DNA from 3 places in the Brachybacterium atlanticum genome. Region 3 is predicted to be linked to each of the others. Evidence: riboswitches for the same ligand, from Rfam matches in the RefSeq annotation. Region 3 holds a riboswitch; each other region holds the start of a gene.

Evidence for each region. Region 3 has a riboswitch for thiamine pyrophosphate ahead of L3K22_RS06015 (YkoF family thiamine/hydroxymethylpyrimidine-binding protein). Riboswitches for the same ligand answer to the same signal wherever they lie in the genome.
Region 1: another riboswitch for thiamine pyrophosphate. It lies ahead of L3K22_RS10690 (bifunctional hydroxymethylpyrimidine kinase/phosphomethylpyrimidine kinase); the one in region 3 lies ahead of L3K22_RS06015 (YkoF family thiamine/hydroxymethylpyrimidine-binding protein).
Region 2: another riboswitch for thiamine pyrophosphate. It lies ahead of L3K22_RS02185 (3-oxoacyl-ACP reductase); the one in region 3 lies ahead of L3K22_RS06015 (YkoF family thiamine/hydroxymethylpyrimidine-binding protein).

The regions. Positions count from the first base shown of each region.
Region 1 covers NZ_JAKJJW010000019.1:59,358-61,607, reverse strand. The annotation lists gene L3K22_RS10695 (HNH endonuclease signature motif containing protein) at 1-921, opposite strand, end outside; TPP riboswitch at 1,309-1,401, shown strand; gene L3K22_RS10690 (bifunctional hydroxymethylpyrimidine kinase/phosphomethylpyrimidine kinase) at 1,392-2,250, shown strand, end outside.
Region 2 covers NZ_JAKJJW010000003.1:51,070-53,319, reverse strand. The annotation lists gene L3K22_RS02190 (LLM class flavin-dependent oxidoreductase) at 1-124, opposite strand, end outside; gene L3K22_RS02185 (3-oxoacyl-ACP reductase) at 124-927, opposite strand; TPP riboswitch at 1,140-1,233, opposite strand; gene xylB (xylulokinase) at 1,559-2,250, opposite strand, start outside.
Region 3 covers NZ_JAKJJW010000008.1:107,257-109,506, reverse strand. The annotation lists gene L3K22_RS06020 (ECF transporter S component) at 1-225, opposite strand, end outside; gene L3K22_RS06015 (YkoF family thiamine/hydroxymethylpyrimidine-binding protein) at 222-989, opposite strand; TPP riboswitch at 1,027-1,135, opposite strand; gene L3K22_RS06010 (protein-L-isoaspartate O-methyltransferase family protein) at 1,185-1,793, opposite strand; gene L3K22_RS06005 (MBL fold metallo-hydrolase) at 1,800-2,250, opposite strand, start outside.

The DNA of each region.
Region 1 (2,250 bases), on a different contig from region 3:
GACGTCGAGCTCGGCGGTGTCCAGGAGGGCGTAGCGCAGTCGGGTGAGCGGGAGGGCGCGGCCGGTCTCGAGGACGACTCCGTCGGGGTCGTGCGGGATCGGGGTGCCGTCGCGGAGCGCCGCACGCTGCGCCGACTGGACGGCGCGGGCGGACTCGTCGATCGACTTCCACCGGGCGAGGATCTCGGGGATCGGGCCCGTGATCCTCAGGGTCCCGGTGCCGGCCTCCGCGCCGGGCAGCAGCTCGACGGTGCGCTCGAGTGCGGCCACGGGGTCGGGGCGGTTCTCCCGCTCGGCGAGATGCTCGATGAGGGCGCGCAGCAGCGTGAAGAATCGTTCCGGAGTGATATCCGAGGACCACGTCGAGATCACGGCATCGAGATCCCTCCTGGAGGATTCGGAGAGCTTCTGCGAGGTCTTCAGCATTCGCTGGAACCATGCGGACGGCATTCTCCCGGATTCGAGGTTCTCGAGGGTGCGCGGGAAATGATGCACGGCCTGGTAGGCGTCGCGCAGCCGCCAGCTCGCGGCGCTTCGGGTAACCCGGAGGCCGAGCGCGGCGCGGAGCGTCTCGACCTCGTCGAGCTCGCAGGTGTCCTCGTACTCGCCCTCGAACTCGTGCAGGGCGGCGAGGGCGCGGTACTGCGCGGCGAGCGCAAGGGCGGAGGCTCGCTCCGCGTCCCACACACGCTGCGCGGCCTCGCTCAGGGCGGGGTCGTCGGAGCAGCCGCCGAGGTCAGGAAGCGCCTCTCGAGTACGGGCCCGACGTGCGGTGACGCGGCGGAGACGAGCAGGCAGCGACGCGATCAGGGAGTCCGAGGTGGCCGGCACGGTGACACCCGCACCCTCGGGCAGGGCGGTGCTGGGCGCTGCCTCGGCGGCTTCATCGCCCGGCGAACACTCCGGCTGCGTGATACTCATCGGCCCCTCCTCCCCGCTCGTTCCGGCGATGCGTCGATGCACCGCCTCTTTCGATCCGACGCCTTCACACTACGCGCGGAAACCGACAGAAGAAAGACCTCCGCGGAATATGTGGATAACTTTCTCATCGAGTGGCAGATATGGAGCGCTATGCAGCTCTCGATCCACACCCCCTCCACACACCCACTTTTTCCACAATGTCGTCCACCGGTTTTCGAGGGGCCTGCTTCGTCTGTCGGACCCCTGCGGTAGAGGGCGCGGTTTCCAGCGTCCGGGCTGTGGCGCGCAGGGGCGCAGATGCCGGAGGCGGGCCGCGCACCGACACACCCCCGAGCACTCCCCCACGGAACGCCGCGCCCGCTCCACCACGGCCTGGCCTACACTCGGCCACTGGACACGGGGTGCGCCCGAGGCGCTGAGATCACACCCGTGGAACCTGATCTAGTTCGTACTAGCGAAGGGATGTCCGCATGAGCTCGGATCCTTGCACCCTTTTTCCCGCTGCCCTCCCCCGCGTCGCCGTGCCGGGTCGACTCGCACCCGACCGCCCCGCACCGTCGGCCCCGCGCGTGCTCTCGATCGCGGGCACGGACCCGACGGGAGGCGCCGGCACCGCGGCGGACCTCAAGTCGATCACCGCCGCGGGCGGCTTCGGCATGGCGGCGGTGACTGCGGTCGTCGCGCAGAACACCCACGGCGTGAGCGACATCCACGTCCCTCCCGCGCAGTTCCTCGCCGCGCAGCTCCGCGCGGTCTCCGACGACGTCGAGCTCGAGGCGGTCAAGACCGGCATGCTCGGCACCGCCGAGATCACCCAGGCCGTCCGGACCTGGCTCTCCGCCCATCCGCCGCGGGTGCTCGTGGTCGACCCGGTGATGGTCGCGACCAGCGGCGACAGACTGCTGGAGCCCGAGGCGGAGCAGGCGATGATCCGCTTCTGCTCCCTCGCCACCGTGGTCACCCCGAACATCGACGAGCTCGCCGTCCTGACCGGCGAGCCCCGCGCGCACGACGAGGACGAGGCCCTCGCCCAGGCCGCCCGCTGGTCGGAGGCGACCGGCGTCGCGGTCGTGGTGAAGACCGGCCACCTCGACAGCCGTGCGGTCACCAACACCTGGATCGGGGCCGACGGGACCCGCCACCGGGTGCACTCCACGCGGGTCGACACGACGAGCACGCACGGCACCGGCTGCTCCCTCGCGGCGGCGCTCGCGACCCGGCTCGGCGCCGGCGAGGACCCGGGCACGGCGCTCGCCTGGGTCACCGACTGGCTGCACGAGGCGATCGCGCACGGCGCGGCACTGCAGGTCGGGAGCGGGAACGGTCCCG
Region 2 (2,250 bases), on a different contig from region 3:
CCGAGGAGCCGGGCGCACGCCAGGCCGCGGAGTGGTGGCCGCAGGCATGGGCGAACAGGTTCAGTCGCACCGGGCGGCGGGCGGCGCCGGTCACGGAGGCATGGGCGTGGCCGTGGGTTGCCATCAGTCCATCACCAGCCCGCCGTCGACGACGAGGTTCTGCCCGGTGATCGCCCGCGCCCAGGGCGAGGCGAGGAGGAGCGCGGCGTCGGCGAGCTCGGCGGGAGTGGTCACCGAGCGCAGCGGGGTGCTCGCGGCGATCGCGTCGAACACCGCCTCCGGGGTCGCGGAGCTCGCGTCGGTGGTGCGCAGCAGGCCGCCGCTGACCATGTTCACCGTGATGCCGCGGGGGCCGAGGTCGGCGGCGAAGGTGCGGGTCAGGGCCAGCAGCGCCGCCTTCGCCGCGGTGTAGTCGTGGTAGGGCACGACGGGGTGCTGGAGGAGGTTGGTGCCGATGTTGACGACGCGTCCCGAGCCGGCGCGGTCGAAGCCGGGCAGGGCGGACTGGATGGTGTGCAGCGCGCCCTGCACGGCGCCGGAGAACTGTCCCGCGAAGGCCTCGTAGCCGATCTCGTGCGCCTTCGCGCGGGCGTCCCCGTCGAAGGAGAAGCCGGCCAGGGCGTTGTTCACGACGGTGTCGACGGGGTCGCCGAACTCGGCCTCGGCCCGGGCGAACAGGGCCTCGACCTGGTCGCGCTCGCGCACGTCGGCGCGCACGGCGATCGCCCGGCCGGGGTGCGCGTCGGCGATCTCCCGGGCGGCGGCCTCGCTGGTGAGGTGGTCGACGACGACCCTGGCTCCCTCGCGGAGGAACGCCTCGGTGAGGGCCCGGCCGAGACCGCGGGCGCCCCCGGTGACGAGCACGACCTGCTCGGAGAGCGAGGGAGCGGGACGGGAGGCGGGGGTGGTCGGGGTGGAGGGTGTCATGGTCGTGCGGTCCTTTCAGGGCATGCGAGCACGCCCGCCGCCGAGCGGGAGGGACGCGTCGCGGTCGGAGCAGGGCCGCATCGGGGCGCGGCGCTGCGCGGGGGCGACACGGGGGCCGGGAGAGCGGATGACGGCGTGCAGGGCGGCGGCGTGCCGGTCCGCGACCAGCACGGCCCTGGCCCGCAGGACCGTGGCCTGCAGGGCGACAGCGCACAGCGCATCGACGACATCCCTCCGCGAGCATGAACTCGATCAGGTTCTCCGGGTGTGCTCTCAGCCCCTGGTGGGGCACCCCGTGTCGAGCACCGAGTGTAGCCATGGCCGTACGGTGGGGCGGTCTCCGTCTCGCCGCGCCGCAGTGGGCCCGCCCCGCTGCGTCCACCCTCCTCCGCCCCGCGGCCGCCCCTCGTCCGCTCCTGCGCACCGAGTGCTGCATCTGGACCGCCTCACCAGACGGGTGACGGTCCAGACGCAGCACTCGGACTCCCCAGCCCGATCGGCGGGCCCAGCTCTCTTCCGTCCGCGACCGTCCGGACGTAACTTCCAGGTGCAGGGGCTCGTCACCGTCGAGGCCGTCTGACACCCTGCCACGTCGCCTCGGGGGCGTTCCCGCGGGAACGCCTTCGCGCCGTCAGCTCCAGTCCGCGGTGTGCTCCTTCAGCTCCCGGTACGCCTCGAGCACCTGCGGCGTCGCGTCGGCCGCGACGATCCGCGAGCCGCTGATCTCCCAGGCCGGCGGCTCGTCGGTGCCGGCGAGCGCCCAGGCGGCCTGACGGGCGGCGCCGAGGGCGACGTACTCCCCGTCGGGCGCGATCGTGACCTCGCGGCCGAAGATCGCGGGCGCGAGCTGCTGGACGGCGCGGGAGCGGGCGCCGCCGCCGATCAGGGTGATGCGGCGCGCGTCCGTGCCGGTGCGCTCCTCGAGGGAGGTGATGCCGTCGGCGAGCGAGCACAGCAGGGCCTCGACGTAGGCGCGGGCCACGTCCTCGCGGGTGGTGGAGCTGCTCATGCCAGCCAGGGTCGCGCGGGCGTGGGGCCGGTTCGGGGTGCGCTCCCCGTCGAAGTAGGGCAGCAGGGTCACGCCGCGCGCGCCGGGCTCGGAGGCGAGCGCCAGCTCGGCCATCTCCTCGTGGCTGACGCCGAGCAGGGCGCGGCCGGCCTCGAGGATGCGGGAGGCGTTGATGGTGGTGGTCATAGGTAGGAAGCGGCCGGTCGCGTCGGCGAAGCCGGTCACCGTGCCGCTGGCATCGCCGGGACGCGCATCACTGACCATCGCGCACACGCCGGAGGTGCCGATCGAGACGGAGACGTCGCCGGGGCCCA
Region 3 (2,250 bases):
GGCCGGGCCCATCGCGATCGCCAGGCCGTTCCAGGCCTGCACGAACACCCAGTACAGGAACCCGAACACGACGCCGAGCACCACCACGAGCACGAGCTCGCGCAGGCTCAGCGGGGTGCGGCGACGGGACGTGCCGGCAGAGGCGGTCGCGCCGACGTCGGCGGGCGCCGCGTCGGGAGCGGCGGACTCGTGCGCGGGCGCGGCGGTGCCGTGCTCCTCGGTCATCGCGCATCCTCCCGGCCCTCGTCGTCGCCGCCCGGTGCGTCGGCGCCCGCCGCGAGCTCCCGCACCTCGTGCGAGGGGCTGTTCAGCGAGAGGGTGAGGTGGCTGGTGACGTGCTGGACGCCGCGGCCGACGAGCAGCCAGCCGGCGAGCGCGGTCGCGATCACGTCGCCGGCGTCGCCCTCGAGCCGGGTGACGAAGTGCTCGGAGCCGCGGAAGGTGCCGAGGTCCTTCGCATGCTCGATCGCGGCGTAGATGTCGCGCATGTGATCGGGGGCGGTGCCGTCGACGGCGACCTCGTCGGCCAGCGGGTACAGGGCCCACTCGGCGCTCGCGAAGCGACCGGTGCGGCGCGGCTGCGGCACCTCGGTCGCGCGGGGGCCCGCGCCGCCGGGCAGCTCGCAGGCCACCTCGCCGGGGCAGCCGCGCGAGAGGAGCACGGAGAGGGTCGCGTGGTGACCGGTGCGGGCGAGGGCCTCGGCCAGGTCGATCAGGGCGCGCTGGAGGTGGGTCTCGTGGCCGCCGAGATAGGTCGAGACGTCCCCGGTCTCGTGCACGAGGCCGGTGAGGTCCAGCCGGGAGAGCGCATCGGTGAGGATCCTGGCGTAGTCCTCGCTCATCACGGCGGCGGTGACGCGGGCGCCGACGCCGAAGCCGAGCGGGGTCGCGGTCGGGTCGTCGACGGCTGCGGCAGACTCGGCGGACACGCCGGGCGTCCAGGCGACGTCCTCGGTCGCGGAGGAGGTGCGGGCGGGCGATGAGGTCACGGTCCATGCCTTTCGTACGGGCACGGGCGCGCGGCGACGATCGCTCGGCGGAGCTCCCTGCGCCGGCATGATCCGGATCAGGTTCTACGGTCGGAGTTCGAGTACTCCCTCTCAGCCCGGCCTACCGGACTCCCGTGCACGCCCCACACCCTACCGGTCCCGCCCGGCGCACGCCCCTCGTGTCCAGCGCTGCTGTCAGCGGGTCGTCGGCGGATCCTCGACGAGGGGGACGAAGAGATAGGCGCCGTGCTCGCTCACGGTGACCCCCTCGCCGTGACGCTCCAGGCGCAGCATCCGCTCGCGCACGGGGATCACCATCACGCCGCCGTCCGCGAGCTGCGCGACGAGGCTCTCCGGCACGGCGTCGGCCTGCGCGGAGACGAGGATCCGGTCGTACGGCGCGTCCTGCGGCGCGCCGAGCACGCCGGGGTGCGCGAGACGGATCTCGGCATCCGCCGTCCCCGCGTCCGCTGTCCCGGCGAGCGCGGCCCGGGCCGGACCGATCAGCTCGGCGCGCCGCTCGACGCCGATCACCCTCCCCTCCGGTCCGCACAGCCGGGCCAGCAGCGCCGTCGTCCACCCCGATCCCGAGCCGAGGTCGAGCACTCGCTGCCCCGGTCGCACGTCGAGGAGGATGAGCATGTTCCGCACCGTCGTGGGCTGGGAGTTCGTCTGGCCGTGGCCGATCGGCAGGGGCCGATCCTCGCGGGCGAGCCGCCGCAGCTCCTCGGGGAGGAACCGTCGCCGGTCGGTCGCCGCGAGCGCCTCCCCGAGGCGGCGCTCGCTCTCGGCCCGGTGCGACATGGCGCCTCAGCTCCGGGCGATCTCGACGACGCCGTCCTCCGGCCAGTCCCGCACCTCGGTGCCCTCGGGGGCGAGGTTCGTGACCTGGCGCAGGTAGATCGGTCGTCCGAGGTCGCTCGCGACCGCGTCGTGGACGGGCAGGGCGAGTCGCGGGCCGACGGCGCGGAGGAACTCGATGGTCTCGGACATCTTCGACCAGGGCGCCGTGACGGCGAAGGCGAGGACGTCGATGCCGTGGAACTCGGGGACCGGCTCGAGGGAGTCGCCGGTGATGCCGAGCCGCGGCCCGTCCCCGGCGGACAGGACGATCCCGCAGTTCCCGATCCGCGGGATGTCGGGGTGGATGATCGCATGGCGTCCGCCGACGGCCTCGAGCCGCAGCGACGGGTGGTCGCCGACGGGCGTGAAGCGGTGCGCCTCCCCGGCCGCGAGCGGGATCACCCGCTCCTGCGCGACG